2 regions of the Paenibacillus sp. Y930 genome follow, and region 2 is predicted to be linked to the other one. Evidence: riboswitches for the same ligand, from Rfam matches in the RefSeq annotation. Region 2 holds a riboswitch; the other holds the start of a gene.
The links. A riboswitch is a leader RNA that binds a small molecule or an ion and turns the genes downstream of it on or off. The one in region 2 is predicted to bind cyclic di-GMP.
Positions count from the first base shown of each region.

Region 1: another riboswitch for cyclic di-GMP. It lies ahead of AC1TO5_RS09980 (S-layer homology domain-containing protein); the one in region 2 lies ahead of AC1TO5_RS15870 (NPCBM/NEW2 domain-containing protein).

Region 1 is NZ_JBXCIX010000003.1:209,463-218,815, forward strand. It holds gene AC1TO5_RS09975 (Tle-like phospholipase domain-containing protein) at 1-1,379, opposite strand, end outside; gene AC1TO5_RS09980 (S-layer homology domain-containing protein) at 1,406-3,430, opposite strand; cyclic di-GMP riboswitch class I at 3,478-3,573, opposite strand; gene AC1TO5_RS09985 (AraC family ligand binding domain-containing protein) at 4,191-4,490, opposite strand; gene AC1TO5_RS09990 (FecCD family ABC transporter permease) at 4,614-5,633, opposite strand; gene AC1TO5_RS09995 (FecCD family ABC transporter permease) at 5,646-6,683, opposite strand; gene AC1TO5_RS10000 (ABC transporter ATP-binding protein) at 6,688-8,403, opposite strand; gene AC1TO5_RS10005 (ABC transporter substrate-binding protein) at 8,567-9,353, shown strand, end outside.
Region 2 is NZ_JBXCIX010000005.1:178,340-187,692, reverse strand. It holds gene AC1TO5_RS15875 (cellulase family glycosylhydrolase) at 1-1,210, shown strand, start outside; cyclic di-GMP riboswitch class I at 1,494-1,581, shown strand; gene AC1TO5_RS15870 (NPCBM/NEW2 domain-containing protein) at 1,736-6,901, shown strand; partial or broken gene AC1TO5_RS15865 (sensor histidine kinase) at 6,999-7,211, opposite strand; gene AC1TO5_RS15860 (glycoside hydrolase family 3 C-terminal domain-containing protein) at 7,414-9,353, shown strand, end outside.

The DNA of each region.
Region 1 (9,353 bases), on a different contig from region 2:
AGACTTCCAGCACTATTAAAATAATAGATTGTTCCATATGCCGTTTCTAGCTGATGTCCTCCGCCAGATCGCTGAGTTAAGCTCCAATTCGTTCCTTTTGGAGTGAGATATTTCCCATTCGATAATGGAAGGAATTCATAACGAGAACCACTTGGCTCTAGTAAAACGATCTTGCTATCCTCTTCCGTCAATGACCATTCGTAGGAGTGCAGCCACCCCAAACCACTCGTACCTTCATTGGAATTACGGCTTAGATATAAGATATTGAAGCTTAGTGGCATTAACGCATCTAGTCCAAAGTAAGGGGATGTATATACAAAATCTCCTCTGGCCATATCAATCGGCGCTGTCCCACTTGGATTGACTATGCGTAATCTCGCATCTAGAGCATCCGTTGTAAATTGCGCTAGATCGGCTTGCGTTGGTAATGCTTCTATTTCCGGATTGACTAATAATATAGAGCTTAGATTGCTAATTGGATTAGAACAATCTAGTCCATTACAGACATCATCTGTTACTCCATTCCATACAGCGATTTGCTCCGCTATTTGAATGCTTTCAGCGATCGAATCCGTCTTGTAGAAGTATCCCGCCGCTGCTTCCCAAGTCATCGGGAAGGATGGTGTAATAACCTTCATGACACGGATGATTTCTGAATGACTAGAAGTAATGCCATTCTTTTTAGCTTTAGCTGTAATATAAGCTATTTGCCCAGCAGTCAATGATGTCTGATGCGACCAAGCACCATTCGCACCAGCTGTTGTCGTCCCTAGCTGCTTGACCTCCGTACTGCTCGCTGTCGTGTATTCTAATTCAATTGTTGCTCCTGCTGCTGCTGTACCACTAATAACAGTTCTGCCATTACTAGAAGCTACTGCCTGCAAAGATGTCGGCGACTTAAGTAGCTCAGTGCCAACCATCTCAAAGCTCGCCATCTGACCATAATACACACTGTTTCCTGTATAGTCAGCAGGGGATATACATATGGTATATCGACCCTCTGGCAGCTTTTGACCATTGATCGTACCATCCCATATTACTTCATGAATAATATATTGATTGCCTGCTTTCGTAGGGTAAATCTCTCGCTTAATGATGCTCCCTGGTATCGGTGAGCCTCCATCACTTTGCGGCGTACAAACCATAATAACAGTATCATGCTCATCTTCCCCGTTATCTGCTGCATTGAAGCTAAAGCGAATACTTGTCGTCTCATTGCCCTCGACAGGCAGCTCACTTGGCTCAATTCGCATATTGGTAGAGGCATCAGCTTTATTGTTCAATACCGAATCTAGCGGTGGATAAATCGGAATACCTGAGAACAGCACCGCCATCATTAGCGCCCATATTAACACAACTTTAGTCATTTTCCTTTTCAACTTTATCTCTCCTCATTCTATTCTTATTAAAGTTGATCTAACACTAGCAATAAGCGATAGATCACTGTAGCTGACTCTGCTCTTGTTGTTAATTGTAATGGCTTCAGTCCTGTAGCATTACCTTCGATGAGATTCAAGCGAATAGCTGTTGCCACAGAAGATTTTGCCCACTCACTAACAGCATCGCTATCTTTGAATTCTGCTAATTCTGTTTCATTGCTACTAGTATTTTGCTCCCCTAGCTGCGTGCCTACTGCTCGCACTAACATCGTCATCATCTCTTCTCGAGTTAACGCATCATTAGGCTTAAACTTGTCTCCTGAGCCTTGTACAATTCCAGCTGCAGCAGCTGTTTCAACCCATGAATAATACCAAGCTTGAGGTGAAACATCACTGAACGATGATTGCTCAGCCACTACTTCCTCTATCCCTATCGCTCCTACTAGTAGCTTTGTAAATTCCGCTCTAGTAATTGACCGATTCGGAGCAAAGCTCGTTGCACTAACACCATTAATGATGTCTCTAGCTGCCAATGTTTCAATCACATGCTGTCCCCAATGCTGCTGTATATCGTCAAAGCTAATACTGCGATACATAATCGCGTAAGTACCTGTATGAGCAATTGAAGCTTGCGTGAATCCTGCTACAACTTGATTGGCTCCACCGATATACTCCCAATAGCCAACTGTCGCGTTCCAGCGATAAATGCCGAGCTTATCGATCTCATTGCCCGAATACGAATGCAGTGAATGACTCATACGAAGCAGTGCATTTTTCATAAAGCTTTGCTCTGCATCGAGCTGCCAAACCCCACTCGCAAGTTCTAGTGCATGACCGTTTGCATCAATTAACGAATATTGGTTCGAACGTTTTTGCGTAATACTTACTTTTGTTGGAGCTGGAAAGCTGATCTGCTCGATTGTGACAACGACACGCTGATCATCCGTTGCCAACTCCCCACCTTCTCCATTAATAACTATGCTATATTGCTCTTCCTCCTGATCAGATCCATTTGGTAATCCGGCGTCACTATCAGTTCCAGACTGATCGGGTGGAGATGGATTACTATTGCCTGTAGCTAGATTCATAGAGGCTAAACCCCCATCTGGCTTGCTATAAAATAACTGTGAGCCATTTATACCAATCAAGCCTCCCATTGCATCAGATATAGAAATTGTGGAGACCTTACCATTATTCAGCTCAACCGTTTTCAATACAGGGGTGCCATTCGTATTTTCTATAAATGCTGCATATGTATCACTTATCGCCATCATTGCATATTCTTGCTGTTTGCTTGTATACTCCGTTACATCCTTAGCTGAAGAGGTGTTATTAAGCACATCCATCGATACATATTTGCTTTCACCCTGCTCATTACGCTGCAACGCCAATATATGCGTGCCATTAAATACGAAACTATCTATATGGTTAGAGCCACCTAGCATAATAAGCGGGCGCTTAACTCCTGTTTTGAGCTTTAATAGACTTACACCGCCGTCTCTAGCATGCTTATAGACGACCACCCCTTCAACTAACACTGGAAAACGACCTTCTCCAATATTAGATTCTCTTCCCGTAGAGAAATCATAGTACATCATAAACCCATAATTCGTACGGTCATACCATAGCGCTCCATTAGCATCCACCGTTGGGTTAGAATATTGTCCGGCTTTCGTATTAAGCTTAGTCTTCGTTCCTGTTGATATTTGATAACGCATAATATCCCAATTCATCGTTGCATTAGGCTCATCACCCTTATCTGCCCAAACAATATAGTCACTAGATAAATACGGTGCATCGACTGTAGGGCTACCCGTTGTAATATCTTTTTTCTCTCCTGTTACTGTATTAAAATAGACTAGCTTTTTCTGACCAGCATCTTGAATTTCTAGCCAAATCATTCCATCTCCTGAAATTTGCACATCCGTAGCTTTTTCTAAATTCGGGATAGCAGCTGCACTTATTTTCGTATTCGTTGCTAGCAATACGAAAACAATTGCCACTACTGAACACGCTACTAATGTCCTAACCCCTTGCTTCCATTTCAACATTATGTACCCTCGTTTCACGTATTTTGGACGCAAAAAAACCACTTGCCTTGAGCGACCCGGCTATCATCTCATCGAGCTTCACTCGATAAATTAGACCCGTGGCTTTGCGTCTCCGCCTTTCGACGAATTTGCCTTTTTTCCTACATTTGGTTTGTCATTTTATGAAATATTTTGCAGTCTCTGCTTATTTACATTCTATGCTCTCAATGAATTTCCTTCTTTTTTCCTATTTTCCCATAAAAAATTTTTATATACTTGTGACTTCAGTCTTTTCAAGCGTTCCAATAGACCCATATATCTCTAAGTACTAGTAGCCTTAAGCACGAGTTTATAATAATAGTTCACATATTCCATACCAATTAGCGCAAAATTCGGTTAATTCTTAGGTCATTAACCAACTTAATAAACAACAGATATATTCGGGCCACTAGGTCTCTCTTATCTTGGAACCTAAGTAGTAACAATATATGAAAGATACACAAATATAACGACAGGAGGTAGCTTATGTCCGAGTCAAAGTCTAAACTTCTGACAATAGAGGAAGCAGTTGAATTGGTGGATAATCGTAGAATTCGGGGTGGGACGACAATTTTATAAACCCTTTCAAAGGTATATGCTCAAAGTGTATGTTAACAAAGATTGCTTTTAGAATTTCCTCTACAACAGACTTTCAGCTTGATTAAGTTGATACACCAACCTAATCAAGCTGAAAGATGTTTTATTTATACAAATGAGATGATTATTTTTACAAATGAGATGATTATCTCTCAACACGAATGAGTAATAGCTCCACGTCTTCTAGTGCCTGCAAACTATGCTGCTCTTTCGGCTCCATATATAACATATTGCTAGGCGTAAGCTCGACTCGCTCCCCAGCAACATTAAATGCTATTTTGCCTTTTTGAACTACGATAAGTACATCCGCATTAGCACTATGCTCCGGAATACCGTTGCCTTTCTTAAGTTGAATCTGGACTACCTTTGTTTTCTCAAAACTGGTAAGAGGATTCATATACTTGTCCTGATCCTGCAAATGGCTTTCTAGATTAAATACTTTCATCCTTTATTCCTCCCTGCTTCATTGAAATCATAGTACTCAAGCTGTATTAGTGACTATCCTCATCATTACCTTCAGTATAAATCAGTTTACATTAATAGCATGTGATTCAAATCACCAATTTTGCTACTTCATCTTAATAAGGAGATAGATAAAGTATGGAGCTCCGATTACTGCTACAACTACTCCTGTCGCTATCTCCGCAGGTGCCATAATGACTCTTCCGAGCATATCAGCGACAATGACTAATAATGATCCTGCTAACGCTGCTGTCGGTAGTAATATATTATGTTGCGAACCTACTAATCTTCTAGCTAGATGAGGCCCGATTAAGCCAACAAACCCTATCCCTCCACTTACAGAAACACATGCTGCTGCAAGTGCAACAGCTGCTACAAGCAACTTGATCTGTTCCCGTTGGACAGAGATACCCAGTGCTATCGAACGTTCCTCACCTAAACTAATAATGTTCAATACATTGGATTTGTACATCAAATAAGGAATGAGAATGAATACCCATGGCATTAATGTTATAACGAATTTCCAATTGGTTCCCCATATGCTTCCTGCTAACCATGAAGCTACAAATTGATATTGATCCGGCTTTAATCGAATCGTGAGGATAACCATGGCTGCACTAATTCCCGCTGCAACACCAATCCCCGTAAGTAGCAAACTATTCGGAGAAATTCCTTGGTTACGTTGATATGACAGAATAAAGATTACTGTAGCGGTTAGTCCAGCACCTACGAAAGCAAGAACTGGCAGTAAGAAAATATGTCCCGTACTCGTTACAGAGAAGAAGGAAACAAATATCATAACCATCAAACCAGCACCAGCATTAATACCGAGTATTCCTGGGTCGGCTAATGCATTACGTGATACAGACTGCATAATGCAACCTGACACCGCAAGCCCTGCACCGATTAATACAGATATTACAATTCTTGGTAAGCGAAAATCAAAAAGTATTAATTGCTGCTGAGCAGTACCTTGACCAAATAATGTTTTGAATAATTCAATTGGTGCAATCTTCATATACCCCGTATTCATACTAAGGATGAAAGAAATCATGATAAGTATGCCAAATGTTATCAGTATAGTCGCTTTACTACGTTTCTTTTTCAATTCAACTGCACCATTCATCGCTTGTCCCACTTAGATCGCTCCCCTTTCCTTACGAGCCAAATACAAGAAGAAAGGAACCCCAATGACCGCAACGATAGCCGCAACGGGTGTCTCATATGGAGGGTTAATCACTCTTGCTAATAGGTCGGCAAGTATAATAAGTAACGCTCCAAGTACAGCAGAGCATGGAATAATTAGTCGATAATCTAATCCCACTAGTTTGCGAGTGATATGTGGAATGATAAGTCCCACAAAACCAATGGAACCAACAAGTGCCACAGATGCACCTGCCAACATAAGAACAATAATCGCACATGCTAATCGTACGAATCCTGTTCTTAAGCCCAATCCTCTCGCAACCTCTTCGCCAAGTGCTAGAATGGTAACGGATCGCGAAAAATAGATTGCCCCTGCCATCGCAATAATGAACCATGGCAATAACATCTCAAGCTGCTCCCACTTTACACCTGACACACCTTGAGCATACCAAAAAGCGATATCTTGACCTATTTTGAAATAGAGCGAAATTCCTTCACTTAGTGCAGATAATAATGCACTAATCGCCGCTCCTGCCAACACAAGTCGTACAGTAGATACACCACCTCGGTTCATAGCTGCTATACCATATACCAGAAAAGCACCAAGCCCCGCTCCTACAAATGAGAATAGTAATATAATGTGAAATGGTGCTGATGGGAAAAAGGCCAAACTTATTGTAAGCATTAATGCAGCTCCTGCATTAAGACCCAATAAGCTTGAATCTGCCAGAATATTACGTGTCATCCCTTGCATGATCGCACCCGCGACCGCAAAGCTAGCACCTACCATCGCCCCAGCAAGGATACGAGGTAAACGCAAAGTATGAATAATCTTATGATCTAATATTGTTGAGTTATAGTGGAAAACTGCATCCCATACTGTAGAAAGAGGCATCTCGGCGAAGCCAATCGATATCGATATCGCAATTGCAACGACTATTGCAATTAATCCACCAATAAGTGTTATTATCGCTGCGATTGGTCTTGATTGAACCTTGACCGCTGCTGAATCTTTGACATCATTAACCATGATGTTATCCTCCGAATTGTGCTAGATGTAAACGGCGGTATACGCCATCTTGAGATAGAAGTACGTCATGACTACCTTGCTCTGTTATTCCTTCTTCAGTCACAACAACAATACGATCTGCATCCTTAATCGTCGCTAATCTGTGAGCGATAATAAGTGTCGTTCTACCTTTGGATAGCTCAGCTAATGATTCCTGAATAGCTAATTCTGTTTCCGTATCTAATGCCGAAGTAGCTTCATCCAATATTAATATCGGAGGATTTTTGAGGAACATACGTGCAATCGCTAATCGTTGCTTCTGACCACCTGACAGCTTCACTCCACGTTCACCAATAACAGTATCTAGACCATCAGCTTGTCCTTCGATCAATTGTTCTAGCTTGGCACGTCGCGCCGCTTCCCACACTGCATCATCATCAGCATCTAATTGGCCGTACTTAATATTTTCACGGATTGTACCTGAAAATAAAAATACATCCTGCTGCACAATTCCGATTTGCTTACGTAGAGAATCCTGGGTAAACTGGCGAATATCTATATCATCGATACAAATTGAACCATGATCTACATCATAGAATCTTGGAAGCAGGCTACAAATGGTTGTTTTACCCGCACCAGATGGTCCAACAAAAGCAATAGTCTCTCCTTTTGCAATCGTCAAATCGATATGATTAAGTACCGGTTGCTTTCCGTCATAACCGAATGAAACATCCTTAAATTCAATTTTCTCATTCATCTTGTCCAATGTAATAGCATCCGGTGCGTCCGCAACATCGGGGTTCGTATCTAATAGCTCGATATATCTCTTGAACCCAGCTATACCTTGAGGATAACTCTCGATAATGGCATTAATTTTTTCAATAGGTTTGAAGAAGACATTCGTTAATAGAATAAATGCCATTAAAGATCCGTAAGACATATCTCCTTTAATAACAAACCAAGTACCAAATACCATTACGAATAAAGTAACGAGTCTCATCATCATATAGCTGATCGAACCATTTTTGGCAATAAGTTTATAGGATAATAATTTCGTAACTCGAAAACGATTATTGTTAACTTCAAATTGTTCTTCTTCAAATTTCTCGTTAGAGAATGCTTTAACTACTCGAATACCACCTATATTCTCTTCAATTCGTGCATTAAAGTCCCCAATATCACTATAGAGCTGATGAATCGCTTTCGTCATTTTTTTATTAAAGTAGATTACAACACCAATAATAAATGGAACAATAACAAATGTAATTACTGCCAGCTTCCAGTTAAATAATAGCATCATAACAAACGCACCAACTAACGTCATTACTGCGATAAATAAATCCTCAGGACCATGATGGGCAACTTCACCAATCATGTTCATATCATTCGTCAGTCTACCAATAAGATGACCTGTTTTCGTATTATCAAAAAAGCGAAACGATAATTTCTGAATATGGGCAAATAACTTTTTTCTCATATCCGTTTCAATATTAATTCCGAGTACATGTCCCCAATAATTTACGATATAAAGTAGAAAAGTATTGAGCGCATATAATGCTAATAATGCTGCGGAAGCCCATATAATGAGATTCCACTCCTCATTGGGTAATAACTTATCAATAAATACACTTATTGCTAGCGGAAAGGCTAACTCCAGTAAACCAGCTAAAACGGCACAACCAAAATCGATAATAAATAAACGGGTATAAGGCTTATAGTAACTGAAAAATCGTCTAATCATCTAGAACCTCTTTTCTGTAACATAATTACGTTGACATAAGTACTATTTATATCTCATTCTTATATTGATAGTGATTATCATATTCACAACAACAAAGTATAGAGCATTATTGATTTTGGCGCAAATGATATTGTTACTTTGATACGAGAGGAGTTATCCGAAATTGGACTATCTATATTCTTATAAAGAAATCACGCAACATACTTTGCTAGCAACAGAAACACATAAACGTCAATGGAACGATGCCTATAGTATTATTCTAACCGTTGAAGGAAAGTCTGAGTTACTTATTAATGATAAGACGGTCATGCTTTATCCTGGTACAGCAACTTTTTGCAATCGTGATTGTTACTTGCAATTTAACGTGATGGCTGAACATGACTTAGTTGTATATATTATATCTTTTCAAATATTAAAGCTTGTACAAGCTGATGCAACCGAGCCAATCATTTATGAAGAATCCAAACAATATTGGCGTGAAGATGGACCTATCTACGGCATATCTTATTATCGGTTTATTGAAGTCGCCAAAGAGTTGTTGGAGCTGCGCCATTCTACAGAGAAACATATGTCATTCAAACAGCAAACATTGCTCTATGAGCTTCTGCCTTCCATCCATCAACAAAACTCTAATCTTGCTTCGCCACACTCTACACATCATGGAGAAACGATTCAGCAAGTGATTACTTATATGCATCAGCATTATCAAGATGAAATTACAAGAGACGGTATGGCCAAATTCACCGGATTTCACCCGCGCTTCTTCTCTAAAATATTCAAATTAGAGACCGGAGTAGGCTTCTCAGAATATATGGCTAACATCAGAATAGATAAAACCAAAGAACAACTGCTGCTTACAGACCTCAATCTGAATGAAATTGCAGCGAATGTGGGATACTCAAACGGTCTATATCTGAGTAGAAAATTCAAGCAAATGACAGGCATTTCCC
Region 2 (9,353 bases):
AAAGCTTAAGTTTTTTGAATTTATGATTCACTATGCCAATGAAAAAGAATTAACACATATGCTATGGGATAACGGACAGCATTTTGGTCGTCAATCTTTTGAATGGTCGAACCCTGAGCTATTTGCAATGATGAAAGCTAGCTGGGCAATTCGTTCAGCAACAGCTGAATCTAACTTCATCTATGTAGAGCAAGGTAAAGAAGTTACTGATGTAACGAAATCGCTTAATTTGAACGGAAATAAATTCGTTGCACTTGAATTAGCTGGCGAGGAATTAACTGCAGGTGAAGATTATGTCCTTGCTGGCGAAGCATTGACTGTGAAAGCAAGCTTGCTTGAAAGCTTAACAGCATCAGAGAAACTAGGGATTAAGGCGATATTAACTGCTACTTTTGATAAAGGTAAGAGCTGGAACTTCGATGTTATTACATACAATACGCCAGTCCTCCAAAATATTGTAGGTACAGCAACCGATTTTGCAATTCCAACGACATTTAACGGAGATAATCTTGCTACGATGGAAGCTATTTATGCGGATGGTAGTTTTGCAGGTCCACAAAACTGGACGTCATTCAAAGAATTTGCTTACACGTTCGCACCTTCGTATGACACTAACAAAATTATACTTAAGGAGAACTTTTTCCAAGAAGTTAATGATGGCGCAGTAAAACTAACACTTTATTTCTGGAGTGGTGAAGTTCTTAACTATACGATTACAAAAAGCGGAGATGTAATTGTAGGTATAGTGGAAAATACTGAAGATACAAGTAACAAGATGACACGCGCACAATTTATCGAGCTTGTTATGAATACATTGGGTCTTCTAGATGGAACAGCGGTAAGCTCATTTACTGATGTGGAGAAGGATGCGACCTATGCTAATGCAGTAGCAAGTGCGGAAAAACTGCAAATTATTAATGGTAATGGCAATGCTGAATTTGGGGTAAATGACCTTATTAGACGTGAAGATACGGCTGTCATTTTGCAACGCGTTATGACTGTGTTGAATGCAAAACCAGGCAAAGTAGAACTGGTTACCTTTAAAGATCAACAATTAATTAGCAATTATGCGGTAACGGCGGTTAAGACATTGCAGCAGTCTGGTATTATCCTTGGAAAAACTAATGGAAACTATGATCCAAGCGGACTAGCTACTAAAGTAGAAGCTGCAACGATGATCTATAGATTACTTATTCAACAATCCAACTAAAAGTATTCCAAAGCGGTGATCGCTTCTCGTTATTCAATCGGGGAGTGATTGCCGCTTTTTTAACGCTGGATAAGGTTAATAGCGATACAGTTCAAAAGTTTCATTATTTACAATAATTAATCGAGAAAATAATATAAATTCTTTAAAAATAAGGATTGAGTTATAGAAAAAAGTGATCATCGAGTGGAAATTAATAAAATTTTATAAAAAAAGGTTATTATACCTACTTTTAATTGATTCCAAATGATCATGTAATATGAAGGCATGCTATGTTAATGTTTGTATTATTAAGTGGCAAACCTATAGAAATGTAGGGACGCAAAGCTACAGGGACTAAAGTTATCTAATAACTATGTCAGCCAGTTGCCAAAGAGTATAGCATGCTTTTTGTTTCTAAAAGTTGAATAAAGACGACGTAATTTTTGACGTCTTAAATGTCTGACTTTGCGTGCAAAAAAGCTACTCTATGGGTAGTTTTTTTTTCGTGGCTAAATATTAGATCATCATCACTCAGGAGGTAGAAACATGAACAAAATGATCGTAATTGCAACAACTGCAGCGCTATTACTAAATATTTCTGTAGGGGCTGCTCCAGTATTCGCCAATGATTTGCAAAGTAAGTATGAAGTAAGAGCAGTCGTAGAAAGTAATGTGAGCAACGTTAATCTAGCTTCTGTAGCTCCATTTGATCTGTATGGTAAAGATATTCTAAGGGATTACAATGCAGTATACAAAATGGATAATGCCAATATTGGATCAATTACTAATAACGGTGGAAACTATCCGAACTCACAAATTCAAAAAGCTATTGATGGAGATATGGCTACACATTGGGAAACTGGCAAGCCCAACAGTGCAATATTTACTAATGAAATTATTTTCAATCTTAATGAATCGACAACATTAGATAGAATCGTTTATGCCGCTAGACAAGCAAGTGCTCAAGGAAAAGGATTTGCGCAGAAATTTGAAATCTATAGCTCAGCTACAGATAATGGCGATGATTTTACACTAGTATCTACAGGAGAGTATAAGGGATCAACTGGTCATATTGTTGAGATAAAATTTGCACCGACAGCATTTAAACGTATTAAATTCGTATTAACAAAAGCGAATCAAGATTGGGCAAGTGCTGCAGAATTTTCTTTCTACAAGGAAGATACAGTTAGAGATGCCTTTAGCGGTATTTTCACAGATGGAACGATGAGTGCAGTAGTTCCAGCATACAATCAAGTAGACAAGATCAATGCATTAGAGGCAGAAGCGAAAGCACATCCGTTATACTCTATGTTCAGAGATCAACTAGAATTGGCTAAAAAGCTAGTTAACGGTGAAGTCGATCTTGAAGGTACAATTATTACCGCAGAGCAACGTGGTGATATGAGAAAACACGCACAACAAAATTTGAGAGTGAATTTTGGTACGAATAATCAGCCGACTGGCTTTGCAGTTATGCCAGGAGAAACTATTAACATTTATGTAGATGTAGAGTCTGCCGATAAATTACCCTCAATAGTCTTTACTCAACAGGAGGCAGCTTGGAACGTATGGGCAAGAGCAATACAATTACGTCCAGGTAAAAATACAATTACGGTACCTACATTTTCAAAAAATAGTTATTATGCCCATGATGTAACTCAAGGTGGAACTGTATATATTGTTAATCCCTATACGGCTGAAGAGCAAGGAAAAGCTCCAATCATTCGATTGGAAGGTTTAGAGAAAATACCGTTTATGACAGCAGATACAGATCCAGAAGAATTTAAGGCTTTCTTAATCGACTATAAACAAAGATTAGATGCAGATAAAGCTGTACATCCAAATGTTAATGATCGTCAATTAATAGATGTAGTTGAGATGGTAAGTGATCATGTTATCTTTACTGGAACAGCTACAATCGCTTATAACACTTTTGTAACGCAAGGTAAAAATCCAATGGATACGATAACAGGCTATGATGCTTGGATGAAGACAATGTTTGATTTCTATGGTTTCGATGGTAGTAGTGAACTTCATGATCCGAAGTTAATTCGTGAAAATATTAGATTAATGCAACCATATGGTGCTATGTATGCAGCAGGTGACCATACCGGGATTCAAATCGGAACGGTTGGCACGATGTTAGCTGACTTTAACAAAGTATCTCCAGGTTGGGGATTGAATCATGAGATTGGACACCGTTTGGCTGTTGGTGAACGAGAATATGGTGAAATAACGAATAATATGCTATCTATGTTGATGTCTGTTCATGCTAATTCAATAAATAACAGTATCGCAATAGATAACCGTATTCCGTATGAAAGTACAATTTATAAATACGTTATCGAAGAAAATAAAGTAGTCATGAACAATCAATCTTATTTTGCAGCACTTGCAGCATATTGGCAGTTAGAATTAGCTCATCCAGGATATTGGACGGAGCTGAATAGAATGTACCGCGAGCGGAAGGTTTCTCTTGCTAACGGAGATAATTCTAAGCAACAGTATTTAGTGGAGTTTTCCTCAGAAGTGCTTGGAATGGATTTAAGTAGTTATTTTGCTAGACATGGATTCACAGTTAATCCAGAAACGAGAGAGAAGACAGCTGTATACCCTGCTCCGAAAAAGCTATGGTATTTGAATGATACGTTAATTAATTATGAAGGAACAGGTATAACTAGCAAAGATGTAGCGATAAAAGTCGGTATTACTGCTAACGCTACTGCAAAGTCTAATACATTAAACTTTACGATGGACAAATCCGTTAAAGAAGATTTCTTAGGCTATGAGATTTATAGAAACGATACGCTTGTAGGATTCACTGGTACGGGTCAATTCGTTGATCAGAATATAGATCCGAGCATTAATTATACTTATACAATTATTGGCTATGACAAGAAGCTAAATACGCTTAAACCAGTATCTGTTAAGGCATTCATGCCAACGTTATCTGTTGAGGATCAAGTGACATTGAAGCTGAATCATCCGTTTGATCCTATGAATTATGTGAAGGCAACGAACTATCAAGGCAATGATATTACGAGTAAAGTTGTTGTGAAATCAAATAATGTTAATGTTACACGTAAAGGAAACTACAAAGTTGTATATGAAGTAAAGAGTGAACAGGCAACAGAAACGAAGACAACAAACGTTACCGTTACGAGTAATTATATGTATGCTTCTGATCTGAATGCCCAATCAGCCAAAGTTGGCTCGGGTTCTTTCCAGAAAGATAAAGCCGCTAATGGAGGCATCATTACACTTATTAGACAGGGACTTCCGGTAGCCTATACTAAAGGTCTTGCCGCACATGCCAATTCTGAAGTGGTCTACAATATTGAGGGTAGAGGTTATGACTTCTTTGAAAGTTATATTGGTATCGATCAAGCAGCGAAAGGTAGACCATCTTCAGCTACATTTGAAATATATGTAGACGGAGAAAAGGTATTCGATAGTGATGTTTTCCTATCAAGTACAGCACACGAATATGTAAAAGTAGCTGTTACAGGAGCGAAAGAAATCAAACTCGTTACAACAGATGCTAATAATAATGGTAATAATTATGATCATACGGTTTGGGCTGATGCGAAATTCAGTAATAATTCTAGTATGCCAACATTAACGGTAGCTGAAGAAATGGTAGTCGTTAAGTTAAATGATGAATTCGATATGTTAAGCGGCGTAGAAGCATTTGATGTCGAAGATGGAAACTTAATCGAAAAAGTTGATGTACAAATGAATGGGTTCAGTTCAGAGAAAACAGGTACTTACAACGTACAATACACAGTGACGGACAGCGATGGAAATAAAATTACACAATCCAGAACGGTTGTCGTGTACAGTTCTAGTCGATACGCAACTGATGTGGAGTGGGAATCTGCAAGAACAGATTATAATGTCGTAAGAAAAGATAAATCAAGTACTAACGCCACATTAAAATTACTTGTTAATGGTGAAACGAAAGAATTCGCAAAAGGAATAGGAACACATGCCAATTCTGAAATTGTATATAACATTGGTGATACGAACTACGAGTACTTTGAAACAATCATTGGCGTTGACCGTAATATTGCAGCACAAAATAACTCAAGTGTAATCTTTAAAATTATGGCTGATGGTCAAGAAGTGTATAATAGCGGGTTGATGAAATACAATACCGAAGCCCAATTTGTAAGAATACCAGTTAAAGGTGTTGAGCAATTAACACTAATTGTAGACAACGCAGGTAATGGCAATGCATCTGATCATGGAAACTTTGCAGGTGCTAAGTTTTTAATTTTGAATAGTACACCTGAACTTACAATAGGTGCGTCTACTTCTACTAAAGTAGGACAAGCAATATCAGTTAGCGCAGAGTATTCAGCTATCGATGCTGAAGATGGCAACATCACTTCTCAAGTCGTCGTAACTGGTGAAGATGAAGTAAACTTCAATCGTGCGGGACAATACCCAATCACGTACACTGTTACCGATAAAGATGACAACACGACTACAAAAACAAGAATTATTGCCGTTGTTAATATGGAAGACTTCAAGTATGTATCTGATTATAATTGGAAGTCTACACAAAATAGCTATACTGCACCTAAGAAAGATATTGCAATAAGTGGTAAAGCATTACGATTAACGGATGAAAACAACGCCGAAGTTACGTATGCTAAAGGTATTGGTGCACATTCAACGTCCACGATTGTATATAATCTAACGGATAAAGATGTTAACTACTTCACTTCATTTGTAGGTGTAGATCGACAAATGTATAATACTGTAGGTTCAGTTTCTTTTGAAGTATATGTAGATGGAGAGAAGAAATTTGATAGTGGATTAATGAATTCAAGAGACGCAGAGCAACAGCTTGAAGTTGATCTTAGCGGAGCGCAAGAGCTTAAGCTAGTCGTAACGGACGGAGGAAATGGTAACGGATCTGACCATGCAGTATGGGGGGATGCGAAATTCCACTTTGCCAATGGAGATCGACTATATACAAGCGATCTAGTTACGGCAATCGAAGAGACTAAAGTTATTTCACTAGATGGTTATACTTCTGAAAGCATTGCAGCATTACAAATTAGCTTGATGAGAGCAGAAGAAGTACTAGCTAATGAAGATGCTACTCAAACTGAAATTGATGCAGCATTAGTAGCCTTGCAGAAAGCTACAGAGGAATTAACACTATTAGACTTAACTCAAGTCATTACGATAAGCGACAAGTATTTAAATGAAGCGATTAAGAAGACTTTAGCTATAAGTGGTGAGATCACACTTGGAGATATGTACAACCTTACGACGCTAACAGGTGACTCCAGAAGAGTTAGATCACTTGATGGTTTACAATATGCGAAAAATCTAGTGACCCTTGATATTGCAGGTAATGAAGTAGCTGACTTCTCACCATTGCAAGGCTTAACAAAATTGGAGAACTTGATTGCGGATCCTCAATTCATTGTAATGGGTAGTTTACAAGGACCAGTCGTTGAAGTAGCGAATATCGTTAAAGATATCGATGGTAACTATGTTATCCCTACTGCAGCAGGCGTTCGCAACAATGCAACGTTTAATGAAACGATATTTGATGTTAATGAGTGGGCAGCAAATCCGGATAAGTTCATACTGGATCTTTCTAATGAAGACAAGGGTATTTACACGTTTATGATGAATTATGAAGTTGCTGGTCATCTTGTCATGGTCATGTATATGATTGATGTTAAATAACTCATAGTTCGATAGATAGTCTAAATATATACAAGGAAGCAGTCCCTCAATATATAGGGAACTGCTTCTTTGTTGTTCAAGAGTATAGCGGGAAATACTACTTACTATAATGATCCGGAATCATAAAGGAAACGGTTGTTCCTTCATTAGGTTTGCTGACAATAGACAAGCCATGTCCATACAGTTGTGTTAACCGTCGATTCGTATTGGCAAGCCCGATTCCACCCTTTCCTTTCATTGCTGGATTTAATAGCTGCACAATCTGCTCCTGCTCCATTCCTTTACCATTATCGATGACTTCAATTATAATTGCTATGAACAAGTGATATATGCTCTATAGCTAATTTGAGTAGTAATCGTCATAGCTATAGAGCGAGATTGTCCAACGATAAGACAAAATTGCATATAATTTGTACTCTAATACGTACTATAATTTGTATCTTCGTTGGGTTATTATGGATATAAGTGTAAGTTCAAAATATATAAGTAATAAGCGATAGGGAGTGGATGAGTTGATTACAGAACAAATAGGCGTTCCATTAGAAGGGTTTGCTGAATTTAGCAGGGAAGTGGCGGCACAGGGCGCGGTATTGTTGCAAAATAATAATAAAGTTCTTCCTTTGCAAAATGAGGATAAGGTTGCCATTTTCGGTAGAACTCAAATTAATTATTACCGTAGCGGTACAGGTTCAGGTGGTAGTGTTCATGTGACACATACAACGAATTTATTGGATGGTCTTCGTGGTAAAGACAACATTACAGTTAATGAACCATTAGCTGCTACATATGAACAATGGATTGTAGAAAATCCATTCGACAATGGTGGAGGCGGCTGGGCTGCTGAACCATGGTTCCAGAAGGAAATGCCATTATCAGATGAACTAGTACTAGCGGCAAGAAGCGAGTCTGATAAAGCAATTATTGTTATTGGACGTACAGCAGGCGAAGATAAGGATAATGCGGATGAGCCTGGAAGCTATCAACTAACAGCTGATGAAAAGTCAATGTTGCATATTGTAACGGCACATTTTGAACACACAGTCGTTGTATTGAATGTATCGAATATTATTGATATGAGTTGGCTGAATGATGCTAGTTATGTCAACCCGATTTCAACTGTAATCTATGCATGGCAAGGTGGCATGGAGGGCGGTAACGCAATCGCTGATGTATTAGTTGGTGATGTAACACCTAGCGGCAAACTAACGGATACGATAGCTTATGCGATTGAGGATTATCCGTCAACTCATCAATTCGGTAATGAGAAGACGACCATTTATGAAGAAGATATATATGTAGGTTATCGCTACTTCGAGACATTCTGTCCTGAGAAAGTTCAGTTTGAATTCGGTTACGGTATTTCCTATACCGATTTTGACATTGCTCAATTGGAAGCGAAGTTAGTTTCACAAGAAGGCGTCGATTGTATTGAAATTAGTGCAACAGTTACTAATAATGGTATTCAGTTCGCGGGTAAAGAAGTTATCCAAGTGTATTATGAAGCACCACAAGGTAAGTTAGGTCAACCTGTTAAAGTATTAGCAGCTTTCGGTAAGACGAAGGAGCTTCAACCAGGAGAAACTCAAACGTTAACAGTAACCTTCCCTATTCATTCTATGGCGTCCTATGATGATAGTGGTGTAACTGGATATCGCTCTGCTTATATATTAGAGGCTGGAACATACAAGCTACATGTTGGTAATAGCGTGAAAAATACAGTAAACGTTAGTCTAAAAGATCAAAGCGGATATGTTGTAGATACGATTCAAGTGATCGAGCAACTTACAGAAGCGTTGGCACCAACAGAAAGCTTTACTAGAATGGCACCAGGTTCACTGAAAGCAGATGGCACTTATGAATTGATTTCTGTAGAAGTTCCTACACAACAAATTTCGTTAGCTGAACGTATAGAGCAAAATCTACCGAAAACGTTGGAGCAAACTGGTGACCAAGGGTACAAATTACAAGATGTTTATGATCAAAAGGTAAGCATGGAGACATTTATTGCTCAGCTTGGTGATCAAGATCTTGCGGCAATTGTTAGAGGCGAAGGTATGGGTAGTCCGCTTGTAACACCAGGTACAGCTTCTGCATTCGGTGGAATTAGCGATAATCTATTCAAGCTTGGCATTCCAGTAGCGTGTACAGCTGATGGTCCTTCTGGCATTCGTATGGACAGTGGACATAAAGCAACGCAAGTATCAATTGGAACTTTACTTGCTGCCACATGGGATACGAACCTAGTAGAACAACTTTACGTGATGGAAGGTCAAGAACTATTAAGAAATAACATTGATACTTTACTTGGACCAGGGCTGAATATTCGCCGCAGCCCACTTAATGGTCGGAATTTTGAGTATTTCTCTGAAGATCCTCTCGTAACTGGTGCTTTTGCTGCGGCATGCACAAGTGGCATTAAGAAGGGTGGCTCTAATGCTACTCTGAAGCATTT